One region of the Bariatricus sp. SGI.154 genome, then DNA from elsewhere that is predicted to be linked to it. Evidence: riboswitches for the same ligand, from Rfam matches in the RefSeq annotation. Region 1 holds a riboswitch; each other region holds the start of a gene.
The links. Region 1 has a riboswitch for thiamine pyrophosphate ahead of thiE (thiamine phosphate synthase). Riboswitches for the same ligand answer to the same signal wherever they lie in the genome.
Positions count from the first base shown of each region.

Region 1 (8,895 bases):
GGCTGAAATTGCCTATATCCTGCCGATAAGCGACTATATCATATATCGGCTGTGTGGCATCATGAGTATTTCTTATAATTCGGCAGGGTCTCTTTCTATGTTGGATATTCAGAAGAAGAACTGGTGGAGGGAGTTCCTGCCCTCGCGATATCTTGCTGAAAGTATATTCCTTCCGTTGGTGGAGAGTGGGAAAGCAATAGAGAAGATGGATTCCAGGGCAAGAAGAGCCGTTGGTATATCAGGCGATGTGACTGTAGTAAGTGGTGGGCAGGATTATCTGTGCGCGGTATTAGCAGGGGGCATGGAGTTAGAGAATCATATATTGGAAGTAATCGGAAGTTATGAGATGTTATCATGTATCTCTAAACGGTCCGGTATTCCCGGATCATATGCAGGCGTGACTGAATTCTGGGACCTTCACATCTATCCGGGATTGTTTTCACATACGCTGGAATGCCAGGGGGCTTTATGGCTGGAATGGCTTAGGAATGACGTTTTATCGACTGCTTATTACAGGATAGATGATAGAGAGTGGGAGTTAATGATCGAAGGGCTTAACGATCTGATCCTATCTCCCATTTTGCCTTTAGAATCTCTTTTCTTGCCGGAAGCAGATGATATTGAGTATCTTAGGTCTTATGCAGCGTCTTATATATGCAGGCTTAAAGGAGTAACCGGAAGATCAGCGCAGTTATTGTTGATGAGCAGCATTATCCAGGGGCTGAATCTAAAGGTGCGTATGATATTGGAAGAATGTTTGAAAGATGGAATCAGTCAATCTGTGCTTACGGTGTTGGGAGGTGGTGCGCGCAGCCATTACTGGATGGCAAATAAAGCGGATATTCTGGGTATCCCGATCCAGGTTCCCAATATTCCGGAGGCTTCAGCAGCGGGGGCGGCGATGCTTGCAGGAATAGGCGCAGGATGTTTTGAAAACTTTAAGGAGGCATCTGGAATATTGCAGGGAAGATCGGTGTCTGTCTACCAGCCCGATCCGGAACGTATCAGGCAGTGGGATGAGATATATCAGATGAAGTTTTTGCCATCATATAAGAGATGAGATGTGAAATAATTGTTTTAGACATAAATATATTATGAGGTGTGAGTATGACTGAGAATTATGAATTATGCCAGTACTATCTGGAATTCGATCAATCGTTTTGTGATAAATCAAGCGAAGCGCTCTGGAAAATGCTGAAAGACAGGACTGCAAGAAGTGAACTGGCAGAGATTGAGAGGCTGGTATTTTATTGCGAGGATATGGAAACGGCAGTGAAGGAATGCGAATGTCTGAAGACATATGCCAATCTTTTTTTGGGAGTGGATATAGATTTTGTGCTGGCGGCCGTGTTAATGTATATTGTGCCGGAGACAGTAAAGAAGATGAGAAACCGGGGGATTCGGGAAGAGATTATAGAGGCTACACTGAAGGACACCAAACTCTGGGTAGAGGATTATAGAAAGAAGACGGGGCGTGAAGGCATCGGGGAGACGGAATGGAATCTTAAAGTAATGACAGGAAGGGTTCTTCAATTGGGAAGACTGCAGTATGAAAGATGCCTTTTTCGCGAGCCTTATTATATTTATCGTAACCGGAGTACCGGAGAATGGAAGGTGATTGCAGAGGCGGGGCTGTCTGTGCGTAAAGATGGAAGACTCCAGGGAACGAATGGGAAAAGATGTGAAGATGGATACACGACCACACTTCGGATTGAGAACGGGATGTTATGGGGGAATATGTCGGATACCACGAATGGAGTTTTGATAGAAGAACCGGTGAGTATCTGTATGAAGGCTTATGAATTGCTGTTGGCACCGGGATTGCCTGTGATTAATATTCATATTCCGGCTACCGGTCCTCTTAGGGCAGAGGAAGTGAAAGCCTCATTTGGACAGGCAAAGCAGTTCTTTGCTGAGCATGGATATCCTGGTAATGTAGGGGTGTGTATCAGTTGGCTGATGGATGTAAACTTAAGTGAATTTGCGCCGGAATCAGGTAATATCTGCCAGTTTATGAGACGTTTTGAAAAATTCCCGGTTTTGTCTGAGATGCCGTCCGGAATGGATAGAATCTTCGGGGCTAATGGCAGCAAACTTAAGGTTAGTGATCTTCCCGAGAAGACAAAACTTCAGTCAGCGCTCAAATCATACCTGCTGCGTGGAGGTGCGATCTATGATACGGGAGGTATTCTGCAATTCAATGAATAGGAAAATATGTGGGGTGAGGAATCATGGAGGGATTTGAATTCTATCTAACGGATAGTCTGGCGAAGGTATTCGCTACCTGGAGACCCGCAGCAGCGGGGGAAATGTTTAAGATCAATATTTTTCAGGGTGAGGTGCCGGCAGTGCAACTTGTATATAAGAAAGAGCATGGGCATCAGGGCATGTCCTTGCAAAAGCATTTTGCTTATCGAATAGAAGGTGGTGTATTCTGTGCGCGGGTCAGGGATGTGGAGTTGGTGCCATCAACATTTCCATGTTATGAGGTTACGGATGACAATTATCTTACGTCAGAGCCAGGACTGTTCCCAGACTTGTTAAAGCCGCGCAGGAACAATGTAATCACGCCTATTGGAGGGCAGTATCGTTCACTATGGATTGACTTCCCGGATACGGGACAGATCCCGGCAGGGGAATATCTGATTGAGATTCTGATAGAAGACTTGGAAGAAAAGGAAAAAATAGTGGAAACATTATTTTTCAGGATAGAGGTAACAGGTGAGAGGCTTCCGGTGCAGACATTGATACATACGGAATGGTTTCATGCTGATTGCCTGGCTGACTACTATCATGTAGAAGTGTTCAGTGAAAAGCATTGGGAGATCCTGGAGCATCAGATTATGCTTGCAGGAAAAGAACTGGGGATTAACATGCTGTTAACGCCCGTATTTACGCCGCCGCTGGATACAGACGTAGGAGGAAAACGTACGACCGTGCAGTTGGTAGATATCACGAGGCAGGACGGAAGATATTTCTTCGGATTCGAAAGGCTTACGCGATGGTGTGCTATCTGTAGGAGGGCAGGAATCGGCCACATAGAAATTCCGCATCTTTTTACGCAGTGGGGAGCAAAGGCAACACCGAATATCTATGGAAAGGAAGCGGGGGAAGAAAAGCAGTTCTTTGGATGGCATGTGGCAGCGGACAGTGAAGAGTACCGTAGATTCCTGGAGGATTTCCTTCCGGCTTTGCAGAGGGAACTGGCAGGCTTGGGGTATGACAGAGAGCATGTGTATTTCCATATATCAGATGAACCGGAGCAAGAGCATCTTGAAAGTTATCGAAAGGCGACAGAGAGAGTGGCGGATCTGTTGGACGGATGGCAGATTGTGGATGCGCTTAGTGATTATTCCTTTTATGAACAGGGATTGATCAAGCATCCGATTCCAGCCAATAATCGGATACAGCCATTTGTGGAGCATGGGGTTCCTGATCTCTGGGTATATTATTGCTGCGCGCAGTACAAAGAAGTGCCAAATCGGTTCTTTGCCATGCCAAGTGCCAGAAACCGGATTATGGGAGTGCTGATGTATCTCTATCGTATTAAGGGATTCTTGCACTGGGGGTATAATTTTTATAATTCGCAGTATTCCGTGGAACATATAGATCCTTTTTTGAATACACATGCGGGGTATGCATTCCCGTCGGGCGATACATTTCTCGTCTATCCGGGAATGGATGGAAAGCCGTGGTCATCAATTCGGGCGGAAGTGCAGAGGGAAGGAATCTATGATTATCTTGCGCTGATGAGACTGGAGGAGATGATTGGAAGAGAGAGGACAGTAGCGTTGGTGATGGAAGGAGAGAGATGTGAGTTTACATTCGAAAGTTATCCGACAGATCCTGGATATTTCTGTCGGTTACGGGCGAGGGTTGCCGAAGAGATGAAAAGAAGATTGCAAAATCATGTTTTCGTAGTATAATAAATATGACAACAAAAGGGGAGCCTGTAAGGATTAGGCTGAGAGTGGGCTGATACCGCCCTTACCCATGAACCTGATTTGGATAATGCCAACGTAGGGATATAACGTGTGTAAGATAACGGATATGCTGTACATGGCATATCCGTTTTTGGGGACGGGGGTTTTTTAGATTTCCCCCGTCCCCAATTAAAATAAGGGTGTCCCCAATTGAATTTGCCCTGTCCCTAATTGAGTGACGGGGTGAAAAGTTAGGAGTTTACTATGAGATGTAAGAAGGAAGATATGCTGCTCTATGCAGTCACAGACAGATCCTGGTTGAATGGCGAGACGCTGTACAGCCAGGTTAAGAAGGCTTTGGACGGCGGTGTAACCTTTATCCAGTTAAGAGAGAAGGAATTGGATGAGGAACACTTCCTGGAAGAAGCGAAGGAGATTAAGGCGTTATGTAGAGAATATGGAGTCCCATTCGTAATCAATGATAATGTTGATATTGCGATTGCAGCAGATGCGGATGGCGTGCATGTCGGTCAAAGTGATATGGAAGCCGGGGATGTGCGTAAACGACTCGGACCGGATAAGATTATCGGAGTTACTGCCAAGACGGTAGAACAGGCATTGCTTGCGGAACAAAGAGGGGCAGATTACCTTGGTGTGGGAGCCGTGTTCCATACGAGTTCCAAAGCAGATGCGAAAGGAATCAGCCATGAGACATTAAAAGAGATCTGTGAGGCCGTCAGCATTCCGGTGGTTGCCATAGGCGGAATCAGTAAGGAGAATGTATCGCAGCTTGCTGGAAATGGCATGAGTGGAATTGCGGTAATCAGTGCGATCTTTGCACAGCCGGATATTGAAGCGGCGGCTTCGGAATTGAAAGAACTAACCGCAAAGATGGTGAAGGCATGATAAAAGGGGCAATCTTTGATGTGGATGGAACACTTCTGGATTCTACGCAGATATGGGATGACGCGGCATCGCGATATCTGGTTCAGATGGGAATTACGCCGGAACCAGAACTTGGGAAAATCCTATTTCCAATGAGCGTGAAAGAAGGGGCAGAATATCTGAAGAAACGGTATTTTCTGCACCAGGACTGTGAGCGGATTGCAGAGGATGTGCTTAGGGTAGTTAAAGACTTCTATGTAAATGAAGCGCCGCTGAAGAATGGTGCGGCAGAATTCCTGGGTCAGTTGGCGGATAAGGGAATTCCAATGGTGGTAGCGACATCCAGTGAGAAAATGTATATCAGGGCGGCTTTTGAAAGGCATAACATTTTAAAATATTTCCGAAAGATTTATACTTGTTCAGAGGTTGGAGCGGGAAAGAGTAAACCCATTATCTATCATAGGGCAGCAGAAGAATTAGGAACAATCCCGGAAGAGACCTATGTATTCGAGGACGCTTTGCATGCAATCCGTACAGCAGCAGATGCAGGGTTTCGGACAGTTGGAGTCTATGATCGTTTCAGTGAGGCGGATCAGGATGCAATCAGAGGCCTGGCAGATGTCTATCTATTGAATATGACGAAGTTACAGGATTTCTGGAAACAAATCGGGAATACGCATCTGGACCTATAGGTTCAGTGTACTGTTATTTTAAATAAAGATGATACCGAATAAAATAATACTGTGTACCAGATGCTTTATCCAGCGGCAGATTGGGGGCACCACCTTTTGTCGCTATAGAAAATTAATGCATAAGAAAAGGAGAATGAATATGAGAACAGCATTAACAATCGCTGGCAGTGATTCCAGCGGAGGCGCCGGTATCCAGGCAGATATTAAGACAATGATCAGCAATGGCGTATATGCCATGAGTGCGATCACGGCCTTAACCGCACAGAATACTACCGGTGTAACAGGGATTATGGAGGTAACTCCGGAATTTTTAGAAGACCAGATTGACAATATATTTACAGATATCTATCCGGATGCAGTCAAGATCGGCATGGTATCAGTAAGTCCACTGATTACGACGATTGCTGAGAAATTAAAAGAATACGATGCAAAAAATATTGTGGTCGACCCGGTTATGGTGGCAACCAGCGGTTCAAAATTAATCAGTGATGATGCAATTGAGACATTAAAGGAATATCTTCTTCCAATGGCATGTGTACTGACTCCGAATATCCCAGAAGCAGAAGTGCTTTCCGATATGCTGATTAAGTCAGAGGAGGATATGATTGCAGCGGCAAAAGTCATCAGCGAGACTTACCACTGTGCGGTTCTCCTAAAAGGCGGACATCAGTTGAATGACGCTAATGACCTGTTGTACCGTGATGGAGGTTACAAATGGTTCTATGGCAAACGTATTGATAATCCGAATACACACGGAACTGGATGTACCCTGTCCAGTGCAATTGCATCCAATCTGGCAAAGGGCTTCGACCTGGATACTTCTGTGGAGCGTGCGAAAGCGTACATCTCAGGAGCGCTTGGAGCAATGCTGGATCTGGGACACGGCAGCGGTCCGATGAATCATGGATTCGACATGACTGGCGAATATGTGAAGATGGCTGGTGAATATGTGAAAACGGCTGGGGAGGTACAGTAATTATGGAAGAGAAACGTACCTCGATATTTGAAAATGGAATGATATGGTTCGGTGCAGGAGTCTCTATTGCTGAGATTCTGACCGGTACATATCTGGCACCGTTAGGATTTGGCAAAGGTTTAGCCACCATTATTATCGGACATATCATAGGCTGTCTGATGCTTTTCCTTGCCGGGGTCATCGGCGGAATGGCAAGAAGAAGTGCGATGGAGACGGTCAAGATGAGTTTCGGGCAGAAGGGAAGCCTCCTGTTCTCTGTGTTGAATGTACTACAGCTTGTGGGATGGACGGCCATTATGATCTATGATGGAGCACTGGCAGCAGATGGTGTTTTAAGCACGGGAAAATGGGTATGGTGCCTGGTAATCGGTGCATTAATTGTACTTTGGATTCTGATTGGCATTACGAATCTTGGTAAGGTTAATGTTGTCGCCATGACTGCATTATTTATACTGACATTGATTCTGTGCAAGGTGATTTTCTTTGACAGCGGAGCCGTGGGAATGGCGGCAGATGACAGCATGACATTCGGTGCGGCAGTAGAGTTATCTGTAGCAATGCCATTATCTTGGCTTCCGTTAATCAGTGATTATACAAGAGAAGCCAAAGAGCCGATAAAGGCAACGGCTGTAAGTGCGATAGTATATGGCGTAGTCAGCTGCTGGATGTACGTGATAGGTATGGGTGCTGCGATTTATACCGGAGAATATGACATTGCCCAGATTATGGTGAAAGCAGGACTTGGCATCGTTGGATTACTGATTATCATATTTTCAACGGTTACAACGACATTCCTGGATGCTTATTCAGCTGGAATTTCCAGTGAATCCATTGTCGCTAAGTTAAATGGAAAGCATGTGGCAATTGTAGTAACAGTGATCGGAACGGTGGCTGCGATTGTGTATCCGATGGATAATATTACGGATTTCCTGTATCTGATTGGTTCTGTATTTGCACCGATGATCGCGATTCAGATTGCAGACTTCTTTATTCTAAAGAGGGATAACAGCAGGAGCGTGGTTAATGTACCAAATATGGTGGTATGGGTAGTCGGATTTGTTGTGTACCGGGTGCTGATGAATATTGATATGGTGGTGGGAAATACACTGCCGGATATGGTGATAACGATTGTGTTGTGTTTGATTGTAAGTAAAGTCGTGAAGAAGGATTAAGGTAGGAATTTGTTGTAGAAAAATAGATTGTTGGGTGTGTACGGTGAAGGAGGAGAATCAGTGTGGTTCTGAGACCGGGGCGTTTCGTTAAGAATCCGTAACCGTAAAAATACCAGCAGATTGGCAACCGAGTACACTCACTCCGAAATCTTGATGATTTCGCAGTTCGGGTACTTTTTCGCCTTTGACGTGTAGTCAAAGCCTCATGCCAATCTGCTGGTATTTTTACGCTAACGGCTTCTAGAACTCACTTGACGGCCTCCGAGCCACACCGATTCTTCTCCTTCGCCTGACAATTCCATAATCTCAAGGTTTTCTCCATTGGGAGGATTCTGGCAAGAGTGCGTGGGAAGGAGCGTGCTTTGGCTCAAAATTGCATACCCAAGAAAGCCCCAAGAGTCCTCAAAAATTATGATTAAAATTCCTTTTATTCCATAATATCTACATCTTCTCCGCGAAGTATTTTATTAATATTTCGTACTGCGCACATTTTCCCGCACATCGTACACGTATCTTCCCGTTCCGGTGTAGATTCTTTGCGATACCGTCTGGCTTTCTCACTATCGATTGCCAGATCAAACTGCTTCTCCCAGTCAAGGTTACGTCTTGCCTCGCTCATCTCAAAGTCCCAGTCAGCGGCGCCCGGAAGTCCTTTGGCAACATCTGCGGCATGGGCAGCGATGCGGGATGCAATAATGCCTTCTTTTACATCTTCCAGCGTAGGAAGGCGTAAATGTTCTGCCGGTGTAACATAGCAGAGGAAAGCAGCTCCATATGTAGCGGCGATTGCTCCGCCGATAGCAGCGGTAATGTGGTCATATCCAGGAGCAACATCTGTAACCAATGGTCCAAGTACATAGAAAGGCGCACCTTTGCAGATGGTTTTCTGAATCTCCATATTCGCCTGAATCTGGTTCAAAGGCATATGTCCGGGCCCTTCGATCATAACCTGAACGTCTTTCTCCCAGGCTCTTGTAGTCAATTCGCCCAATGTCACAAGTTCCTCTATCTGAGGGATGTCGCCGGCGTCAGCGATACTTCCAGGTCTGCATGCATCGCCAAGGCTTAAAGTAACATCATACTGCTGGCAGATTTCCAGAATCTCATCGTAACGTTCATAGAATGGATTCTCCTGTCCGGTTAATTCCATCCATGCGAAAATGATAGAGCCGCCGCGGGATACGATATTCGTGTGGCGTTTGGATTTTTTGAAACGTGCGGCAGTATCACGGTTGATTCCGCAGTGG
Region 1 covers NZ_JBNPMC010000039.1:21,795-30,689, reverse strand. The annotation lists gene ACQRBN_RS14500 (FGGY family carbohydrate kinase) at 1-1,060, shown strand, start outside; gene ACQRBN_RS14495 (acyltransferase domain-containing protein) at 1,108-2,208, shown strand; gene ACQRBN_RS14490 (DUF4091 domain-containing protein) at 2,232-3,926, shown strand; TPP riboswitch at 3,933-4,043, shown strand; gene thiE (thiamine phosphate synthase) at 4,188-4,829, shown strand; gene ACQRBN_RS14480 (HAD family hydrolase) at 4,826-5,500, shown strand; gene thiD (bifunctional hydroxymethylpyrimidine kinase/phosphomethylpyrimidine kinase) at 5,640-6,476, shown strand; gene cytX (putative hydroxymethylpyrimidine transporter CytX) at 6,479-7,648, shown strand; gene thiC (phosphomethylpyrimidine synthase ThiC) at 8,076-8,895, opposite strand, start outside.

Region 2 (10,603 bases), on a different contig from region 1:
CAAGGATAAAGAAGAAGTTGTGGAGATCGCACAGCATTTTGCAGATGATGGATTCAAGATCATTGCTACCGGCAATACTTATGAATTGATTCATGGGGCTGGTATTGAGGCGACAAGAGTGAATAAACTGTACGAAGGACGTCCGAATATCCTGGATATGATTACGAATGGACAGATTGATCTGATCGTGAACTCTCCGGTTGGCAAGGACAGCGTGCATGATGATAGTTATCTGCGTAAGGCTGCGATTAAGGCTAAGATTCCTTATATGACGACCATTGCTGCGGCCAGAGCTACGGCGAAGGGAATCCGATATGTGAAAGAGCATGGCAATGGGGAAGTGAAGTCGTTGCAGCAGTTGCATAGTGAGATAACGGATTTGTAGAAACATTGATTTTAAAAAGTTAGAAGTAAGGTGTACGGCAGAGAAGAGATGGATGGCGGTGCAGGACCGCCATCCATCTCCTCTCTGCCTGACAATCTTAGGTGGAACTTTTCATAATCAGTGGGAGATTCCATCGAGGATGCAAGAGGGAAGGAGTCTTTCCGGTAATGTATATGTAAATCGCTAAAGGAAACTATACACCTGAATCATCCACCTGATTCCTCCCAGAGAAGGTCCCTGTTCTCGGATGTGTCGGGTGCAAGCGTGAGTCATGGGTGGCTTGCGAAAGGCTCCGGTCGCCAGCCACCCATAACTCACACTTGCACCGTCCCCTTTCGATAACAAACTTTCCCTAAAGAAATCTACTCTTCAAATGCAATTACTGCCCCATTATACTTCTCATCAATGAATTCCTTAATCTCATCGGATTTCAGAACCTTCACCAATGCCTGAATTCCTTCATTATCTTCATTTCCCTCTTTTACAGCAATAATATTCACATATGTCTTCGCTGCCTCAGAATCAGACTTCTCATAAGCAATCGCGTCAGACTTCACAGAATATCCAGCCTCCAGTGCATAGTTACCATTCAACACTACAAAAGCAACCTCGTCTACTACTCTGGATACCTGCGCTGCCTCTAACTCTTCAATCTTGATATCCTTTGGATTCTCTTCGATATCATTTACAGTTGCGTTCAGTCCGGCGCCATCCTTCAATGTAATCACGCCATTGTCCTGCAGAAGGAGAAGCGCTCTCGCTTCGTTAGTTGTATCATTCGGTACTGCAATTGTATCTCCGCTTTCCAACTCGTCAAGGCTTTTCTTTGTTCCCGGATAGATACCAAATGGCTCATAGTGGATCTTTCCTGCATCTACCAGATGTGTTCCTTTCTCTTCATTAAAACTATCAAGATATGGTACATGCTGGAAATAATTTGCATCGAATTCGCCGCTTTCTACCACTTCATTTGGCTGAACATAGTCGTTAAATACGGTAACTTCCAGATCATATCCTTCTTTTTCCAATAGACCTTTGGCTTCCTCCAGAATCTCTGCATGAGGTGTCGCGGATGCCGCTACTGTAATTACCTTTGAGTCAGATCCGGAATCTATACCTGATTCTGCCTTAGAATCCTCTCCCTTGTCCTTGGAGCCGCATCCTGCCAATACTCCGATTGCTAATACACCTGCCAAAAATACTGTCAACACTCTTTTCTTCATAATACATTTCCTCCTATTTTTGTTATTATTTTCTTTTATCTAGATGAACAGACAATTTCATGCCAATTGTCTGGAATATTTGGACTAATACAATCAGTAATACTACCGTAACTATCATGATTCCGGCTTCATAACGGTAATACCCATAACGGATCGCGATATCTCCAAGCCCGCCTCCACCGACGGTTCCTGCCATCGCTGAGTATCCAAGAATCGTACCAAGAGCAATGGTCACACCTACGATCAGAGAAGTTCTGGCTTCTACCAGAAGCACCTTGACCACAATTGTAAATGTGGATGCGCCCATAGATCTTGCGGCTTCAATCACCCCGGCATCCACTTCTCTAAGCGATGACTCCACCATGCGGGCGATAAACGGAATTGCTGCCACCACAAGGGGAATGATGGTTGCCGTAGATCCATAACTCTTGCCCACGATCGCCCGGGTAAATGGAATCAGTACGATAAGCAGAATCAAGAACGGAACACTTCGCACGATATTTGCAATTACATCCAACAGTTTATACAGGAATGTGTTCGGCTTGATGCCATCCTTATCACTTATGGCAAGCAGAATTCCCATTGGAAGCCCGAATACATAACCGAACAACGTCGATGCCAGCGTCATATACATTGTCTCACCAATTCCTATAATCAGCATCTCGATTACTTCACTACTAAACATCTCCTGTCACCTCCTCAATCTCCAGTCCTCTTTCCAATATGTAATCTTCAATCTCTTTTTGAATCTTCTTATCTGCAGGCAATCCCAGGATCATCTCTCCCTTAGCGATTCCACCCACATTCTTCGTGTCAGCCTTTAAGATATTCACCGCAGTTCCCATCTTAAGGACCATATTCGCAATCACCGGCTCGAATGCAGAATTTTCCGAGAATACAATTCGGATTTTCTTATCTTCCATCAACTGATCTTTTAATGCGGACTCATTTGAGACTCTCTCTCCATCAATATCACGAAGGATTAACTCTCTTGCTTCTTTCGTCTTCGGATGGCTGAAAATGTCTTCTACTGATCCATGCTCTCTAATCTGTCCTTGTGACATAATCGCCACTTGATTGCAGATCTTACGGATTACGGACATCTGATGCGTAATAATCACAATCGTAATTCCAAACTGTCTGTTAATATCTCCAAGCAGATCCAGGATCGCTGCAGTCGTCTGTGGATCTAAGGCGCTGGTCGCCTCGTCACACAGCAGGATTCTCGGATCAGATGCCAGCGCTCTTGCAATAGCAACTCTTTGTTTCTGACCACCTGACAGTTGTGCCGGATATGCCAATTCCTTTTCCTCTAGACCTACAATCTCCAGAAGTTCCTTGGCTCTCTTGCGCGCCTCTTTTTTCTTAACTCCCTGGATCAATAGTGGGAAACACACATTGTCCACTACATTCTTCTGCATCAGCAGATTAAAATGCTGGAAGATCATTGCAATGTCTTTCCTCTGCTTCAACAATTCCTTCTCTTTCATGCCTCCAAGTTCCTTGCCTTCGATCCACACTTCTCCGACCGTCGGCTTCTCCAGGTAGTTCAAACATCGTACCAGCGTACTCTTGCCTGCTCCGGACATTCCGATGATTCCATAGATATCACCTTGTTCAATCTCAAGATTGATATCTTGCAGGGCATCAACTTTTACATCCTTTGAAGTAAATGATTTTGAAAGATGTCTTACTTCAATCTGTGCCATATTCCTTCCCCTTTCTCTGCATTGCACTTTACTTATTTTGAATTCAATATTCTATCTGAGATTCCGACATATCGGGTATATTTTTGTATAATAGAACTTTCCTTCATGCCCTCAGACTCTGCCACCAATCGTTCTCTTCCGATAAAAGCCAACAAAAAAAGAACAAGTACACGTCGTACCTGTTCCTCATACTCTATCTTACACGATTCAAAAATAGTATATGTTAAAATCAGATAATTCGACGCATACGCAAATAAGCCATGTTCATCATGCACATCATGCACATGTTTACACAGCCTACCATCATCATCATATTCTGATTCGTATTCTGATGATTAAACGTCTTCATATCTGATCTCCTTTCTTGCCGTAATCTCTAAATATGTTCTGTATCTTAAACTAATTCGCAGAAGTTGTCAAGACTTTTTCTCCAATATGACCAAAATAATCTAATTTCACTTGCCCCAGAGCGGCATCTGCAATATTCACACAGCTGCCTCCCATACGGTCAATATTCCGCAGAATCTCATTAAACGGTACGGTAAGGCTTGCCTCGCATTTACCCTTTCCGACGCGGTTCATATGCGCTTTCTTCATGCTGATATCCAAAGCCATGACCTTCTCTTTCTTCTTAAGGATCTTCTTCGCATTCTCAAGATCGCCAGTCATCATTACCTGTAGGGCTTCTGCGTACATATTTTCAATGATATTCAGGCTCTTCTCCAGATCTTTCATGGCATCTTTGGAATATTTATATTTCTTCTCAATCTTATCTTGTATAGAATTCGACACCTCTGCACACAATGCTCCGATACGGTCAATATCGCCCAGAACATACATCATCCCTGCCGTCTGCGTTGCCTGTTCCTCTGTAAGCACTCCGGCAGCGAACAGATCCGTCAGATAATCCGTTATCTTTCCATCCAGGCTTCGGACAAACTCCGCTTCTTTCAGAATCTCACGAATTACTTCCCGGTCTTCCTTCTTAACTGCCTTCACAAGGTTCTGAAGCATCTCATCTACAATTCTGCTGCACCGGATTACTTCTCCTGCAACAAGCTGCAGGGCTGCCGCAGGCTGACTGATTAATTTCTCATCCAGATAGAATGCATCTGCAGGGTTCGTTGCTGCCTGCTTACCTTCCGGGATAATGCGCATGACACTCTTCACCATGAGCCAGATCATCGGAATCCACAAAAGCGTCATCACAACATTGAAGGTTGTATGAGCGTTGGCAATCTGTCTGGAGATCACCTCTACCTCCGGTCCCTTCGGCGATATCCACTGGATGAAACGGGCAAATGGATTCACGAACCAGATGAAAAGCAGACATCCTGATATGTTAAAGGTACAGTGTGCAACTGCCGTACGTTTTGCATCCTTCGATTGTCCGACACTCGCCAGCAGAGCTGTAATCGTCGTACCGATATTATCACCAAGCAGAATCGGGATCGCTCCTGTAAGTCCCAGAATGCTGGTTACTCCATCAGGTCCTGGCTGCGTGGCAAAGTTTTGGAGCACCGCAATCGTCGCACTACTGCTCTGTACCACTAGCGTCATCAGTGTACCGACAGCAACTCCCAGTATCGGAATGTCCGCCACTTTTGCAATCATATCCGTGAATACCGGGCTGGATGCCAAAGGCTCCATCACATTTCCCATAGTCTCAATTCCCAAGAACAACAAACCAAACGCAAAGATTGTCTGCCCGATGTTCTTAGCCTTCTGGGATTTCGAAATAAACGAGATAATAAAGCCCACGAAAATAATCGCATATATGTAGTCACTCAGTTTAAACGCAATAATCTGCGCTGTCATCGTAGTACCAATATTCGCTCCCAGTATGATGGATATTGCCTGCGGAAGATTCATAAGCCCCGCGCTTACGAATCCAATCGTCATTACAGTTGTCGCACTGCTGCTCTGCAGCACGGCAGTTGTCAACGCACCCGCTAACACTCCCATAATGGGATTCTTCGTTAGCAGCGCAAGAATACTCTTCATCCTCTCTCCGGCTGCTTTCTGAAGACATTCACTCATCATATTCATCCCAAAGATGAACACAGCCAGACCACCTAATAATCCAAATGCTATCTCTAATGTACCGTTCATATCCCTCTCCTCAATTATTATAAGTATCGCACCTTTGGCCACAGACACGGCAGTCGCCTGCAGCCATGGTATTAATGTAGCGTATTTATGTAAATTCAACGGTACTCTCATTGTAAAATCTATGTAAAATGTGAAGTTTGTATCTGGTTTTTGGAAAGTATATGTAAAGTGGGAAGTTTGTTCGTGAAGAATAGGTCTTAAGATGTACGGCAGAGAGGGACAGTATGGCAGTTCATATCCGACTCCAATCGCCTACAATTCGTAGGTTCAAAAGAGGTCTGGAATCAGGAATCGAATGTAATCGTCGGAGAAAATCTGAAAGATTTTTCCGACTCAGACATTCTTGAATTCTGTGCTTGTGGCACAGAATTATCCTGATTTCAGACCTCTTTTTTACCAACGGATTGTACGGCTCTTCTACGGACATGAACTGCCATACTGCCCCTCTCTGCCTGACATTCTTATGTGTGACTCTTCATGAACTGTGAGGATTCCTGACTGGGGGGGGTGCGTGGGGCACGGTGTTGGCTAAATAACAGATTGGAAATGGAACGGATGTGAGGGAGAACTGGGCGAGTGATCGCTTTATATATTGGAATTGTGTTGACTGGAATGTATATGTATTATGAAGTAAACAGGAGTTTTGTGATTAAGACATAAATTAGTGCAGGGAATATGCTTTACATATAATTTTTCATCATTGCATACCGTAGAACAATCCTTTTTGAGCAAAGTATGCAAGCATGCATAGCCTGAACCCAAATTACATACTGCTCTCTTTACCCACCCACTCTGTTATCTTCCATAAAGTGCTTCTCCACGTACACACTCTGTTATCTATCCAAAACGTTCCACACGCATCTCCGCCGGAATCCCCCACTAGAGAAAATCCCGAGTACACGGGGATGTCAGGTGCAAGGGCAGGGAAGTTGTGGGCTGTGGCCGTATCATAAGCCCTAGACCTCGTTGCAGAAAAAGATACCGTCAGTTCGTGCGAAACCAGGACCACAAGTCCTGGTTTCGAGGGCATCTGAGTCGTAAGGCCATCAAGGGCTTACAGCGAATATGCCCGGTTAGAACGGACGGTATCTTTTTCTGTTACGAGGTCTTAGCGAAATGATCCGATTGCAGCCCACGACTTCCCTGCCCTTGCACCGTACACTTCCTACACTCACTTTTCTCCCTAAATTCCCATTGACAAATCCCCCCACCCCTTTTATACTGTAAATTGTAAATACAACTGGGGAGCTTATCGCATAGGCTGAGAGGAAGTTGACAACTTCGACCCACATACCTGATTTGGATAATGCCAACGTAGGAAACGTATACTCAACGAATATAGACATGAGAATGCGGGAGATGCTTTGGCGTCTCTCTTTTTTTCTAATCAGGATTTACATTGAACAAATACATATAGAGATGTTGAGAGTGAGCGCGAGTTCATGAAGGGGTGCACCACCACGGGTGTATTACTTTGTGAACTCTTTTTTGTTGGAATTATGCATATACACCTACAGAATTTGCCACCGTCAATTCCCTTCGAATGCTTTGGCTACTCATCTGCATCTCTAAAAAAGGAGGTGCACAATGATTACTGTAAACGGACAGGATGTAATACTTAATCAGCCCATTACCGTAGCTGAATATCTTAGGCAGCACCAATACCAGATCAATCGTATCGCAGTTGAGATGAACGGTGCTATCCTTCCCAAATCCCAGTATACATCCGTTATTCTAAAGGATGGAGACAAACTGGAAGTAGTAAGTTTCGTAGGAGGCGGCTAGATTACAGTATATAAGACACAACGACCCCGACTATATAATAGCAGATTGGAGGCAACTTAATTGAATTCTTTTACCAAAGAACAGATCTACAATGCTTTAAATGAACGTCACTCTCCCGAGACACAAGCACTTCTCTCTCAGGGAAATGTTGCCGTTGCAGGACTGGGCGGCCTTGGTTCCAATATCGCATACGCGCTCGCCCGGATTGGAGTCGGACATCTGCATCTGATTGATTTTGATGTGGTAGATCTTACAAACCTCAACCGCCAGCAATACTTTATGGAACACGTCGGCATGTACAAAACAGATGCACTAAAATCCCTGCTTCTTAAGATCAATCCTTACCTGGACATCCGAACAGACTGCATCCAGGTAACGCAAGACAACCTTCAGGAATTATTCCAGAATGATGCTATCATCTGCGAAGCCTTCGATCATCCGGAAGCAAAAGCAATACTTGTAAATGGCATATTGGAACATTTCCCCGATAAGCGGTTGGTGGCTGCTTCCGGGATGGCTGGATACGAGAGCAGCAATTCCATACATACCCGACGTATCACTCGCAATTTCTATCTCTGTGGTGACGAGACAACAGAATCCACCTACGGAAGAGGGCTTATGGCACCACGGGTTGCCATCTGCGCTTCCCATCAAGCAAATATGATTACACGGCTGATTCTTGGAGAAGAAGAACCTTGATTGCCAGGTTGTAACTTATAACTTATAACAAAAAGAAAGAAGGACATATTATGAGCCAAATGCAAAAACAAACTCAAAAACAAATTCAAAAAGAGGGTCAGAATAAAGACACATTTATTCTTGGCGGACATGAATTCACATCCCGCTTCATCCTCGGTTCCGGCAAATTCTCTCTGGATCTTGTAAAAGCCTGTATCGAGAAAGCCGAAGCCCAGATTATTACCCTGGCGCTCCGCCGTGCCAACGAAGGCGGACTTGCCAACATCTTAGATTATATCCCGGATAACGTTACACTGCTTCCTAATACCTCCGGCGCACGCAATGCCGAAGAAGCAGTCCGTATCGCCAGGCTTTCCCGTGAAGTTGGCTGCGGTAATTTTGTGAAGATAGAAGTTATCCACGATTCCAAATACTTACTGCCGGATAACTACGAAACCATAAAGGCAACTGAGATCCTTGCCAAAGAAGGATTCGTTGTCATGCCTTACATGTACCCGGACTTGAACGCCGCCAGAGATCTGGCGAACGCCGGCGCCGCATGTGTGATGCCTCTTGGTTCTCCTATCGGCTCTAATAAGGGACTTTGCACCAAAGACTTCATTCAGATCCTAATTGATGAGATTGATCTTCCAATCATCGTAGATGCCGGAATCGGACGTCCGTCACAGGCATGTGAGGCAATGGAAATGGGTGCATCAGCAGTTATGGCTAATACTGCGATTGCTACCGCTGGAGATATACCTGCAATGGCAGAAGCATTTAAGAAAGCAATCGAGGCTGGACGAAGCGCATATCTGTCTGGGCTCGGAAGAACGATTGAGAAGGGCGCAAGCGCCTCCTCTCCACTGACAGGATTTTTACAGGATTAAGGAGTGACCGCATATGGAACATACACATACGAAAAATGCACACATCAATGAAAGCATCCTCAGCAAGGAAATATTAGAAGACCAAAAGAAAAACCGCATTGACCATATGACCTATCTTCCAGGCATGGAGGTACTGGAATCCGATATTATGGACCAGGTAATTCATGCTATGGAATCCTATGATTATACCCAATATACAGAAGCAGACGTCCACCGCGCTTTAGCACACGAAAGCCGCACTCCGGAAGATTTCAAAGCGCTTCTATCCCCTGCTGCTCTTCCACTTTTGGAAGAGATTGCACAGACTGCACGCCAGGAGACACGAAAGCATTTCGGCAACAGCATCTATATGTTCACGCCAATCTACATTGCCAATTACTGCGAGAACTACTGTATCTATTGCGGCTTCAATTGCCATAACAAGATTAGCCGTGCCCAACTGAATCCAGAGGAGATTGAAAAAGAGATGGCTGCAATCTCCAAGACCGGGCTTCAAGAAATTCTGATTCTTACCGGAGAGAGCCGTAAGAAATCCGATGTAAAATACATAGGAGAAGCCTGCAAAATCGCCCGCAAATTCTTCAAAGTAATCGGCTTGGAGGTCTATCCGATGAACTCAGATGAATACGCTTATCTCCATGAATGTGGTGCCGACTATGTGACTGTATTCCAGGAGACCTATAATTCTGATAAATACGAAACACTTCATCTTGCCGGACATAAGCGCATCTTCCCATACCGGCTGAATGCACAGGAACGTGCTCTAAAAGGTGGTATGCGCGGAGTCGGATTCGCCGCCCTGCTGGGGCTGGATGATTTCCGCAAAGATGCATTCGCCACGGGATACCACGCTTATCTTCTACAGCGGAAATATCCCCATGCCGAAATTGCCTTCTCCTGTCCGAGACTTCGTCCAATTATTAATAATGACCGGATTAATCCGATGGATGTACACGAACCTCAGTTATTGCAGGTTGTCTGTGCTTACCGCTTGTTCATGCCATTTGCCAGCATCACCATCTCTACCCGGGAATGTGCTCGAGTACGCGATAATTTGGTTAATATCGCTGCCACCAAAATATCCGCCGGTGTCAGCACTGGAATCGGTGGTCACGTCGACGATATTGAAGAGAAAGGAGATGACCAGTTCGAGATCTCCGATGGGCGCTCTGTAGACGAAGTTTATAACGCTTTGCTGGAACATGATCTTCAGCCGGTCATGAATGATTATGTATATGTCTAACACTAAGGCGAAATACAATACCAAAGAAACATCCACTTACGATCATATAATCGCTGTCAGCAACCGCCATCTCTGCTCCCGCCCACTGCCGGAGCAGATAGCGCGGGTATGCAGTCTGCACCCTAGAGCAGTTATTCTTCGGGAAAAGGATCTCACAGAAAAAAACTATACACTCCTTGCACGCCAGATAACAGACATCTGCAAGGAATATCAGGTGCCATGCATCCTGCATACTTATGTAGAAACCGCAATACAACTGGAATGCGATGCCATCCATCTCCCGCTTCCTCTGCTTAAGGATTATAAGAATACAAAAGCAGATCAACTTTATACATTCTCCGCAATCGGCACCTCTGTGCATTCTGTTGAAGATGCACTAGAGGCACAGGAACTTGGTGCTACCTATCTCACAGCGGGTCATATCTATGCTACAGATTGCAAAAAAGGACTGCCACCACGAGGAACTGAATTCCTCCGTCAGGTATGCCAGAGAGTGAATATCCCCGTTTACGCCATAGGCGGAATTAAGATCAGTGAGAAACAGATTGCAGAAGTTAGAGAATGTGGCGCCGAAGGTG
Region 2 covers NZ_JBNPMC010000001.1:145,890-156,492, forward strand. The annotation lists gene carB (carbamoyl-phosphate synthase large subunit) at 1-385, shown strand, start outside; gene ACQRBN_RS00740 (hypothetical protein) at 569-703, opposite strand; gene ACQRBN_RS00745 (MetQ/NlpA family ABC transporter substrate-binding protein) at 748-1,608, opposite strand; gene ACQRBN_RS00750 (methionine ABC transporter permease) at 1,634-2,293, opposite strand; gene ACQRBN_RS00755 (methionine ABC transporter ATP-binding protein) at 2,286-3,317, opposite strand; gene ACQRBN_RS00760 (Na/Pi cotransporter family protein) at 3,717-5,429, opposite strand; TPP riboswitch at 6,661-6,768, shown strand; gene thiS (sulfur carrier protein ThiS) at 7,017-7,214, shown strand; gene thiF (sulfur carrier protein ThiS adenylyltransferase ThiF) at 7,275-7,913, shown strand; gene ACQRBN_RS00775 (thiazole synthase) at 7,973-8,782, shown strand; gene thiH (2-iminoacetate synthase ThiH) at 8,796-10,025, shown strand; gene ACQRBN_RS00785 (thiamine phosphate synthase) at 10,018-10,603, shown strand, end outside.
Region 2: it holds a riboswitch for thiamine pyrophosphate, as region 1 does, so the genes downstream of both, thiS (sulfur carrier protein ThiS) here and thiE (thiamine phosphate synthase) in region 1, are expected to answer to the same signal.

Region 3 (10,603 bases), on a different contig from region 1:
CAGAGCCAAAGTTTGTCGTATTCTATAACGGAATAGAATCTATGGAAGAACGCCGAGAATTAAAACTCTCAGATGCATATGAAATAAAAAGCGAGAATCCAGACCTGGAATTAAAAGTAACTGAGTTGAATATCAATTCGGGATATAATGAAGAATTAATGAATAAATGTCAAACACTGCGAGAGTACATGATCCTGGTATCCAAGATTCGGAATTACAGTCAAGAAATGCCCTTTGCAGAAGCTGTAGAATATGCCGTAGACGAATGTATCAACGAAGATATTTTAGCGGAATTTTTACGAAAGAACAAAAACGAGGTAATCAAAGTGAGCATATATGAATATAACGAAGAACGCCATCTTCAACAGGAACGTGATGAAGCATGGCAGGAAGGCAACAAAACCGGCAAAAAACTAGGTGAAGAGCGTGTTAACAAACTTCACTACCATCTTATAGAAGATAATCGTATACAAGATTTGAAACATTCCATCGAAGATGAAGCATATCAGGAACACTTAATGGAAGAATACGGAATTGAATAGAGAGTGTACGGCGCAGGACTCCGGCTGGCATCCCCTCAAGCATCCTCCCTCGCCGTTCACTTCTAATCTCTCATTTTCTACCTAAGAACCCCCTTGAATTCCTCATATGCCGCATCCCAAGCCTCTGCATCCCGCGGCTCATACGACATCACATTCTCGGAATTCGCAACAATTCGCCTTGCCTCTTTAATATCCTTGATCTCGCCCAGCGCCATAAACTGAACCGCCAGATTTCCAAGCGCCGTTGCTTCCACCGGACCTGCCATCACTTCACAATGATTGGCACAAGCCGTCATCTGGCAAAGCATCTTGCTTTGAATCCCCCCACCAATCATATGGATTCTGTGATACTTTTTATCCAGACAGAATTCAATCTTCTCCAGAACGTTCCTATATTTTAAAGCAAGACTCTGATTAATGCAGCACACGATCTCACCTACGGTCTTAGGAACCGGCTGTCCTGTCTTTTGGCAGAATTCCCGGATTCTTCTTGGCATGTTGCCTGCGGGTACGAATTCTGGTGCATCTACATCGATATAACTTCTAAAAGGCTTTGCTTTTGCCGCCATCTGCTCCAGTTCACCAAAACTATATTCCTGCCCTTCGCGAATCCACTGACGCCGGCATTCCTGAACCATCCATAAGCCAGTGATATTTTTCAGGAAATTCACCTTGCCGCCATAACTTCCTTCATTTGTCACGCTCAGTTCCAGAGATCTCTTGCCAATCGCAGGTTCTGATAATTCTGTACCATAGAGACTCCAGGTGCCACAACTGATGAAGATGAAGTCCTCCTCCTGAGTCGGCACCGCAACAGATGCGCTTTGTGTATCGTGAGACGCCACCGCAATCACTTTCTTGGAATCAATGGACAACTCCTCGCAGATCTCTGGTTTCAACTCTCCGATCACCGTCCCGCTTTCAATCACCTCCGGGAAGAAATCCTCCTTAAGTTCCAGGGCATCCGCCACCTCTTTCGACCATTGTTTATTACGGATATCATACATGGAAGAGGTCGTTGCCATGGTATACTCTGACTTCTGATTCCCCGTAAGGAAATACCCTAACAGATCCGGTGTAAATAAGAACTTCTTCGCTCGTTCCAGCATCCACGGACGCTTCTCCCTCAATGCATTCATCTGGAAAATTGTATTAAAATACATGAATTCATTTCCTGTAATCTCATAGAGGCGCTCTTTGGAAATCTTGGAAAATACATCTTCGATCATCCCCTGGGTCCGGTCATCCCTGTAATGGATTGCATTCTCCAGCAGTTCCCCATGTTCATCCAACAGAGCAAAGTCTACTCCCCAGGTGTCAATTCCGATACTTTCAAAATCCCCACACCTTTTTGCCTTGATCATCCCCTGCTTTATCTCATAAAACTGCCGCAGTGTATCCCAATACATGGTTCCGTTTACGGTCACCGGATCATTGGAGAATCTATGTACTTCCTTCATAGCGATCTTGCCATCTTCCAACGTTCCCAGAATCGCACGTCCACTGGATGCGCCAAAATCAAATGCCAGTACGCTCTTCGCCTTCTCTCCCATACCACACTCTCCTTCTTCCCTGTACTCATAGTCTCACACAGTAAGGTACCTATGACTAGTTATCTTCGATTCACTATCACTGATTATTTGTCGATTCCCGGATGTCTTCCGGTCAGCCCCATCTGTCTCCTGATATCATATAACTGCTCTACTCTCTCCTGACTTAAGATCTGCGGTCCACCCAGCATCTTAGCCTGATACAGAAGCCTTGCATAGAACTCCAAAGATTCCATCTTATGATATGCATTCAGCAAAGAATCTGAATATGTAAGCGCGCCATGATTCTCTAATAACACGGCATCATAGCGTGACAGGAATTCGGCAATGGAATCCGGCACTTCTACGGTAGAAGGAGTTCCGTACTTTGCGATCGGAACGCTGCCAAGCGCAATGACTGCTTCCGGCATGATTGGCTCCTCTAGTGGAATACCTGCAATAGCAAATGTTGTTGCATACATCGGGTGTGCATGAACAACAGCATTCACATCCAGTCTCTCCTTGTAGACTCTCATATGCATCTTAATCTCAGATGATGGACGGAATCCTTCATTTGCCTCCAGTACATTACCTTCACCGTCTACCTTACAGATATACTCAGGTGTCATGAAACCTTTGCTGACTCCTGTCGGGGTGCACAGATACTCATTGTCATTCAGTTTTACCGAAAAGTTGCCATCATTAGAAGCCACCATTCCCCGGTCATATACCCGTCTTCCAATCTCGCACATCTCTTTTTTGATGTCTAATTCACTTTTCATGTATTCTTCCTCCTTATGTTTCATTTTAGTCGTTCATTTTATAAAACAGTTTTATATAATATAGTTATATAATAGCACTGGATAAAAAACTACGCAATATGATATATTGAACAAATCTCATTTCCACTTTTTAGTTATATTTACTTTTATTTGTATTTCTATTTTCTGATTTTTCTGATATAATCATTTTAAAATGCATTTCATAAAACCATTTCAAATATTAACCACTATAGTTTTATTATTATGAGGAGGAATCATTATGGAACGCTTTTCTCTTTCAGATATAAAAGTAAAGAATCGCATAGACATCTTTCATTATATTTATAACAATCCTTGCAGTTCCAAGCAGAAGATTGCCAACCAGCTTGGCATAACGCTTCCTACTGTCACTCAGCATCTGACAGCATTGATGGAAGATCAGCTCGTAGAAAAAAGCGGCCAGTTAAATTCCACTTGCGGAAGAAAGGCAACTTCTTATTCTATTATCTCTACTGCCCGGATTGCTATCGGCATTGAACTTACGGAACACACCGTTCATATCGCGGCAGTTGACTTATACGTTGTCAAAAAAGCAAAAGTAAAGATTAATTTGAAATTCGAAAGAACAGAGGCGTATTTTGAGACACTTCGTGATCATGTTCTTGCTTTCATTGAGAAATATCATTTTAAAAATGAGCAGATTCTTGGAATTGGCATCGGGATTCAGGGACTGGTTTCACAAGGTGGCCGCCGGATCACTTATGCGACGGTTATTGATGTGGAGGGCCTTTCCATTGATATCTTTGAAAAATATTTTTCCTGGCCATGCCGTTTTATACATAACACTGACTGTGCCGCGAACAGTGAACTGTGGGTGAATCCTGAGATCAACGATGCTATCTATCTATCTCTCTGCATGCATCTGGGCGGCGCATTGATTCTAAACCGACAGATTAAAGAGGGCATTACGGGCAAATCAGGCATCTTTGAGCACATGACTCTGATTCCCGGCGGACGTCCTTGCTATTGCGGACGTACAGGATGCGCAGAATGCTATTGTTCCGCCAGTACTTTTCTTGATGACCAGATGGATCTTGATGACTTTTTCCAGCAGAAAGCACAGGGCAACTCTGATTACCAGAAACGCTGGGAAGAATTCTTATACTATCTTGCCATCCTGATCAATAATCTGCACATGGTCTTAGAAAGTACCGTCATTCTCGGCGGAGATATCATCCCGTATCTCACCGATAAAGATCTGAAAATGCTTCAGGATAAGGTCGTTGAATTTTCGGCATTTGGGGATGCGCCTACTTATATTCTGCCTGGGAAATGCCGGAATGATGCCGTGGCGATCGGGGCAGCACTGCCATTTATACAGGAATTTCTACAGAACTTTATAGAAGAATCCTGATTCTTCTGGCGGTTATATGGCTAAGAAAATAAACGAACAGCAAGAAATACTGGTAAATAACAGAATGAATATCGGCGGAACTTATACTTCATAAGATCTGCCGATATTTTTCTCTTATTATCCTATTTTCAGTTGGAATCAGGGTTACGCCTTCTATCTTATACTTTCATCAATTCTTCTGTTCTTAAAATAATATTCTTTATCCCGTTCACCGATTGGCCGCATCACTTTACAGGGATTACCAACAGCTACCACATCAGATGGAATATCCTTCGTGACAACGCTTCCTGCTCCGATCACCGTATTATCACCGATGGTTACTCCAGGCATAATCATTACTCCTGCTCCGATCCAGCAGTTTTTCCCAATATGAACAGGTGCATTATACTGATATGCCTGCTGGCGAAGTTCCGGCAGGATCGGATGCCCCGCCGTGGCAATCGTCACATTCGGGCCAAACATGGTGTAATCGCCTACGTAGATATGCGTATCATCCACTAGTGTCAGGTTAAAATTCGCATAGATATTCTTCCCGAAGTGCGTATGATGACCACCCCAGTTGCTGTGAAGAGGCGGTTCTATATAACAGCCGTCACCAATCTCAGCAAACATCTCCTTTAATAACGCCTCTCTTTTGGCGCCTTCTGACGGTCGTGTCAGGTTGTAATCGTACTGGCGCTCCAGGCACTGCTCCTGTTCTTTCATAATCTCTTCGCCATTGGGAAGGTATAGATCCGTGCTGTGCATTTTTTCAAATTCAGTCATATTGCTTCTCCTTTACATTTTTCCTGTCCGACAGAGTAGGTATACCGGACTGCATTTTACCCAATTTCTTATTATTTATTATAATAATCTCGAGAGAGAACTGCAATAATTTCATAAACTTAAATATTTTCAAACCATATTGGGCATTACATTTACATATAGGGAGGATTTTACCATGCAGGAAGTGTACGAATTTTTAAAGAACTGTAATACATATTATCTGGCAACAGTTATCCCTGCATTTCTGCTACAATCTCTGAATCCTCACAGATAATTAACCTTTTATCCGAGAACATTTTTCTATAAAATAATGACGACATGATGTAACGAAATGACTAGTTGGGGTATATATAAGCAAAGAAGGATGTGACGCGATGTTAGATATGGATTCCATATATAGCGAACATGCAAAACTGGTATATAAATTTCTAATCTCCTTATGCCACGAGACAGATACTGCCGAAGAACTGACACAAGAAACATTCCATCAGGCAGTCCGATGCGCAAACAAGTATAACGGGAACTGCAAGGTATCCACCTGGCTGTGCCAGATCGCAAAAATCTATGGCACAAAGAATTAAGGAGACGGAATAAAAAACTGATCATCGAATTCGCCGGAGGCGTAACAAAAGAAATTCGAATAAAAGATCTGTATACTGGCGAGGGGTTAGATAAAGTCGGGATTATCATGAATTAAAAAGGGACACGGCAAATTCAAAAAGGGACACGGCTATTTTAATTGGGGACGGGGGAAATTGAAAAAAACAATGTCCCCTCTTTAGTGCGTTAATCTAACGCTGTCTGTTTTACCCTGCTAAGTCCTTTTGCCACCGCCGGAACTGAGATAATAACCACCGTCATGACCGCCTCTGCCAGCAGAAAACTATAGTTATAAGCAATCGGGTAGATGCTCTTCAATGACTGCGGGAAATTATCTGGCATGTAGTCCATCCAATATAGGTATCCTCCCAGAGAGTGGAATGCTCCTCTGGCGAGAACCGCCGCAATATATCCCTTCAGCAAGCCATTCTTGCTTTTTGCGAAAAATCCGGCAACGCCCAGCGCCGCGAATGCCAGCACATAGTCACAGCAAACCTGAAAGAATGAAAGCACATACGGTTCCTGGATGAACTGTAGGAGCCCATAAGAAAGCCCCACAAGGATTCCAGTCTGTACTCCGTACCAGTTGCCGACCAATACAATGAACAGCATACTGCACAGCGTTACGCTTCCACCCCACGGCAACTTGAATATCTTCATATAAGAAGTCACAAACGCCAGCGCCATTGCCATCGCGCAGAACACTAACTGCTTTGTGCTCATCTTCTTTTTCCCGGATTTCTTCCCCGCAAAAAATAACGCAACGATAAAGAGTACAACTCCAACAACAATACATACCGCATATCCGGCAGTTGTCAGACCGCCTTCTGCATTGACTAATAGATCAAACATAAAAATGCCCTCCTTGTCTCCGATTGAAAACAAAAAGGGCTTGAAGCCAATCTATAACGCATCCCTACGTTGGCATTATCCACATCAGGTTATGGGTCGAAGTTGACAACTTCCTCTCAGCCTATTCTATAAGCTCCCCTTGTTATCAATCTTATGTAGTTTGTCCAGTCATTATCATATACATGCTGCTTGGAAATGTCAACTCCATTACATCAGATTATCTTTCTTACCTTGCAGGCATCTCTCTAATCAATCAATAGGTCTGTAACTTGTATATTTCAATTCTGCTAAATTTGCGAGATTCGCGTCATTTGAAAAAGCGCACAAAATATCTAATGAAATCAAGCCAAACTTTGTTAAAAATTTATCTTTACATTATCTATACTACGTGTTAATATTTTAACAGTTTAAGGAACGAGAATAAATGAGAAGGAAGTGAATGATAATGATGAAGTTATTCAATGCTCTTAAAGAGTATTTTTCTGGGGAAACTGCTTTGTCAATATTTATAGAGAAACTTAACTAAGAAGTTGTTAGGATGATTAGAAAGGTGTATCGAAAATTTTTTCGATACACCTTTTTTTATCATTTTCCAGATGGGTCTTACATTACAAGTATATCTATTCGCCTGCATTCTGAGTTGCTTTACGCTCTGCAATTTCTTTAATATACTGCGGATTTTTTGTTTCAACATCCAGGAACCAGATATCAACCAGCAAGATGATAGCAACAACTAAGGGACCGAATTTAAAGAATGCATCAATACCGCTGATCGTACTTGCAGACTGAACCTCCAAAGCACCATTATATCCAACTGCACTTAAGAAGAATCCAAAGGCTGCTGTCAAAGCTCCTTGCCCGATTTTGGCGCCTACAGAACTTGCAGAGAACAAGACAGACTGAACACGTATACCGGTCTTCCACTCGCCATAATCGATAGTGTCACCGATGAGGGCTCCGGCCATACCCATCGCAAAGCCCATTCCAATACCGCGCAACAGCGCCGTAGCAAATAAAATAGTAGAGGATGTCGGCACTACTATAAATACAACCTGAGCCACCACCATACAGATTGAACCGAACAATACCATCTGTCGCTTCGTATACTTTTTCAAAAAGAAAGGAGCCACTGCAGACAGAAATACGCCAGGCAAGTTGGAGCATGCAACAAACGTTCCCATCAAAGCCATATTTCCCAACACAGAGTTTAGGTAATAAATGGAAACAGACAGGTTAAAGGTCAGAATAAAATTGGCCATCAAATTAACAACAAAGGCCATCCACCAATATTTGTTTACAACAGCACATTTGATACCAACGATGAGATTCTCCGGAGGAACATCATTCTCTACCCGTTCTTTGACAAACAATACATTCAATGCCAAAGGTATCAGACCGATAATACCAAAGACCATAATAGACTTAATCCATGCAGACTGCAGCCCTTGACCTCCAAAAAAATCAACCATCGGCATCATAACAGATGCCATAATAGTCTGTGTCAAAGCTGAAAACATCATGAAAAAAATCAGCATCTGCGAACGGTCAACAGAGTCATTTGTGACATAGGACGGAAGAGAATTAGCGGCCATGCCCACATAAGTGTACAAAACAGTATTAAACAGGTTATATGTAACAAAGATGTAAACTATACGCAAGGCTACACTTCCGTCCGGAACCAGGAATACCAGAATAACGGAAAGCACCATAGGAATAGCCCACTTCAGTATAACGGGAATACAATGCCCTCTTTTACTTTTGTGGCTATCAATAATTTGACCTGCAATCAAGTCAGACACGCCATCGAAAATCTTAGAGAACGCAATAACACCGCCAACCAGACCGGCATTCAGCAAGATAACTATCTTCTGAAACAGTACTTGAGAAAGTCATCCACAATATCGACGACCTGGCTGGTCCAGAACTCCGCCCCTCCATGATCGCCTCCTTTTATGAAATACAATTGAACATCCTTACCACACTTTTTCATCTGGCGGTAGAGAATCACACTACCTTCGCAATTGACCAAACGATCCTTCGTACCATGAAAGATAATGGTCGGCGGCATAACCGTTTCTTCGGTAATGTTGCATTCAACAGAAAGTTTTTTCTTTAATTCAAGATTATCTCTCAAATCCACGCGCCCCATAACCAGTCCTTCCGGACTATCCGGCTGGCAGTGAAGAACCTGAATAGGATTGGAGTCTTCGTTCATGACGCTGCAGCTTCCATAATAATTAATAATGCCTTTGACCTCAGCAGAAATGCCGGGAAATAGGTTATTCTCCACATCATCATGAATCATACCTGCAAACATAGCTGTATGCCCGCCAGAAGAATCACCCGCAATAACAATATTCTCAGCATCCACATGATATTCTGCAGCATGGGCACGCATAAAACGCACCGCATTTCTTGCATCCATAATCTGTGCAGGAAAAGGCGCAATGCCAGAATGCCGATACTCGACAACAGCCACAACATAACCACGCTCAGCCAATTTGGAAACACGACATAATTGATGGAACACATCTTGGGGAAGCCATGCTGAACCTTGCACAAACACAATACAAGGACAGACCATCTCAGGATTGTTACGACTAAAAGGCAACAGGATCTGCAGATGCAGCCGAACAGAATCTATCTCGGCATACTCTACATTATGGATATAGGAAACACCCATTTCGTCACCGGTGGTCTGAATCACTTGAACACCTTCTATTTCCTCTGTAAATTCCGGAATTTCTTCATAAGTCCATTCTTTTACTTCCATAAAATAACCTTCCTTTTACTCATTTAGAAAAGCAAATGCTTCCTCCAAGTGCTTATTCCAAAAATCCCAATCATGCTCCCCTGTATCCTCAATGTATGTAAAATCCGCATTTTGCGCTTGTAAGAAGTCGCGCATAGCATGATTTTCTTTGAGCAGAAAATCCTCACTGCCTTCTGTCATAAAAATTCTTGGAATACTTTTTTTGCTCTTTTCCAATTCCTGATAAATAACCCTTGGGTCCAAATCGCTCGTTGCAAGCATCTTCGGATCTCCAAATACACGACATTGGAACTCCACATTTGACACGCCATCGTCAACCGGAACTCCTCCGTTATCAACAATACGAATGGGTATATATGCTCCGGAAAATGCCAAAATCTTCGAAAAAGTGTGTGCATATTTTAATCCATTACGCATGGCACCATATCCACCCATTGACAGACCGCCGATATATGTATCTTCCCTCTCTTTCGACAATGGAAATAGCCTGCGCGTATACTCGACTAGTTCTTCCCCAATATATTTCCCGAAATGACGGTTTTCTGCTACATGATCAATATAGAAACTGTTATCACCATCCGGCATAATTACTGCAATCCCATACTTTTTACTTAACTCACTGATATGAGTATGTACAAGATAGTCGTTCTCATCTCCGGTATATCCATGCAGCAAATACAGTGTTTTCATATTTTCCAACACAAAATCAGGACTTCCATCTTTCAGAAACCCTCCATCATTGGGCAATACTGCCGTGAACGGAACCGTACGCATCAGGCAATTAGAAAAAAAACGAACACGAATAATAGCCATAATCTCCCTCCTTTGCTTCTTATTTGCCTTCATTGTGTTCAATTATATAGAATTAACAAATAAATTGACTGGAATTATATGCGGAGAAAACCGCCAAAAATTGATTTATTTTTTGAAAGATTTATATACTCAAAATTGATTTATATTAGAGAATACTCATTGACGCATTGGTTAAGTTGTGGTAATTTATAATTACTATTTTGATTATATTGCACAATTTTTCATCTACAATATCAATTAATTGCTGTTTTTGACATCAATCATATGCATTTTTCAGCAAAATGCCAAATAAAAACATATCAACAGCAAAGGAGGAGGAAAATGCAGGCTTTTCACGAGATAGTTATCACACCAGAAAACATTCCTGCCATCATACTACTGCATACAAGTAAATCCATTAACCAACCCCATTGGCATGAATCGGTGGAACTGCTTGCTTCTTTAGATTCACAGTTACATATCTCTTGCGATCAAAATACATTTAATCTCAAGGAAAACGATGTTGCCATAATAAACAACTCACAGATACACTGTGTTTCCGCTCTGGAAGGTCA
Region 3 covers NZ_JBNPMC010000001.1:291,911-302,513, forward strand. The annotation lists gene ACQRBN_RS01465 (hypothetical protein) at 1-542, shown strand, start outside; gene ACQRBN_RS01470 (rhamnulokinase) at 620-2,095, opposite strand; gene ACQRBN_RS01475 (class II aldolase/adducin family protein) at 2,179-2,853, opposite strand; gene ACQRBN_RS01480 (ROK family transcriptional regulator) at 3,113-4,246, shown strand; gene ACQRBN_RS01485 (sugar O-acetyltransferase) at 4,400-5,011, opposite strand; gene ACQRBN_RS01490 (sigma-70 family RNA polymerase sigma factor) at 5,386-5,592, shown strand; gene ACQRBN_RS01495 (energy-coupled thiamine transporter ThiT) at 5,798-6,463, opposite strand; TPP riboswitch at 6,508-6,613, opposite strand; gene ACQRBN_RS01500 (MFS transporter) at 7,084-8,319, opposite strand; gene ACQRBN_RS01505 (alpha/beta hydrolase fold domain-containing protein) at 8,325-9,236, opposite strand; gene ACQRBN_RS01510 (alpha/beta hydrolase) at 9,252-10,049, opposite strand; gene ACQRBN_RS01515 (helix-turn-helix transcriptional regulator) at 10,371-10,603, shown strand, end outside.
Region 3: it holds a riboswitch for thiamine pyrophosphate, as region 1 does, so the genes downstream of both, ACQRBN_RS01495 (energy-coupled thiamine transporter ThiT) here and thiE (thiamine phosphate synthase) in region 1, are expected to answer to the same signal.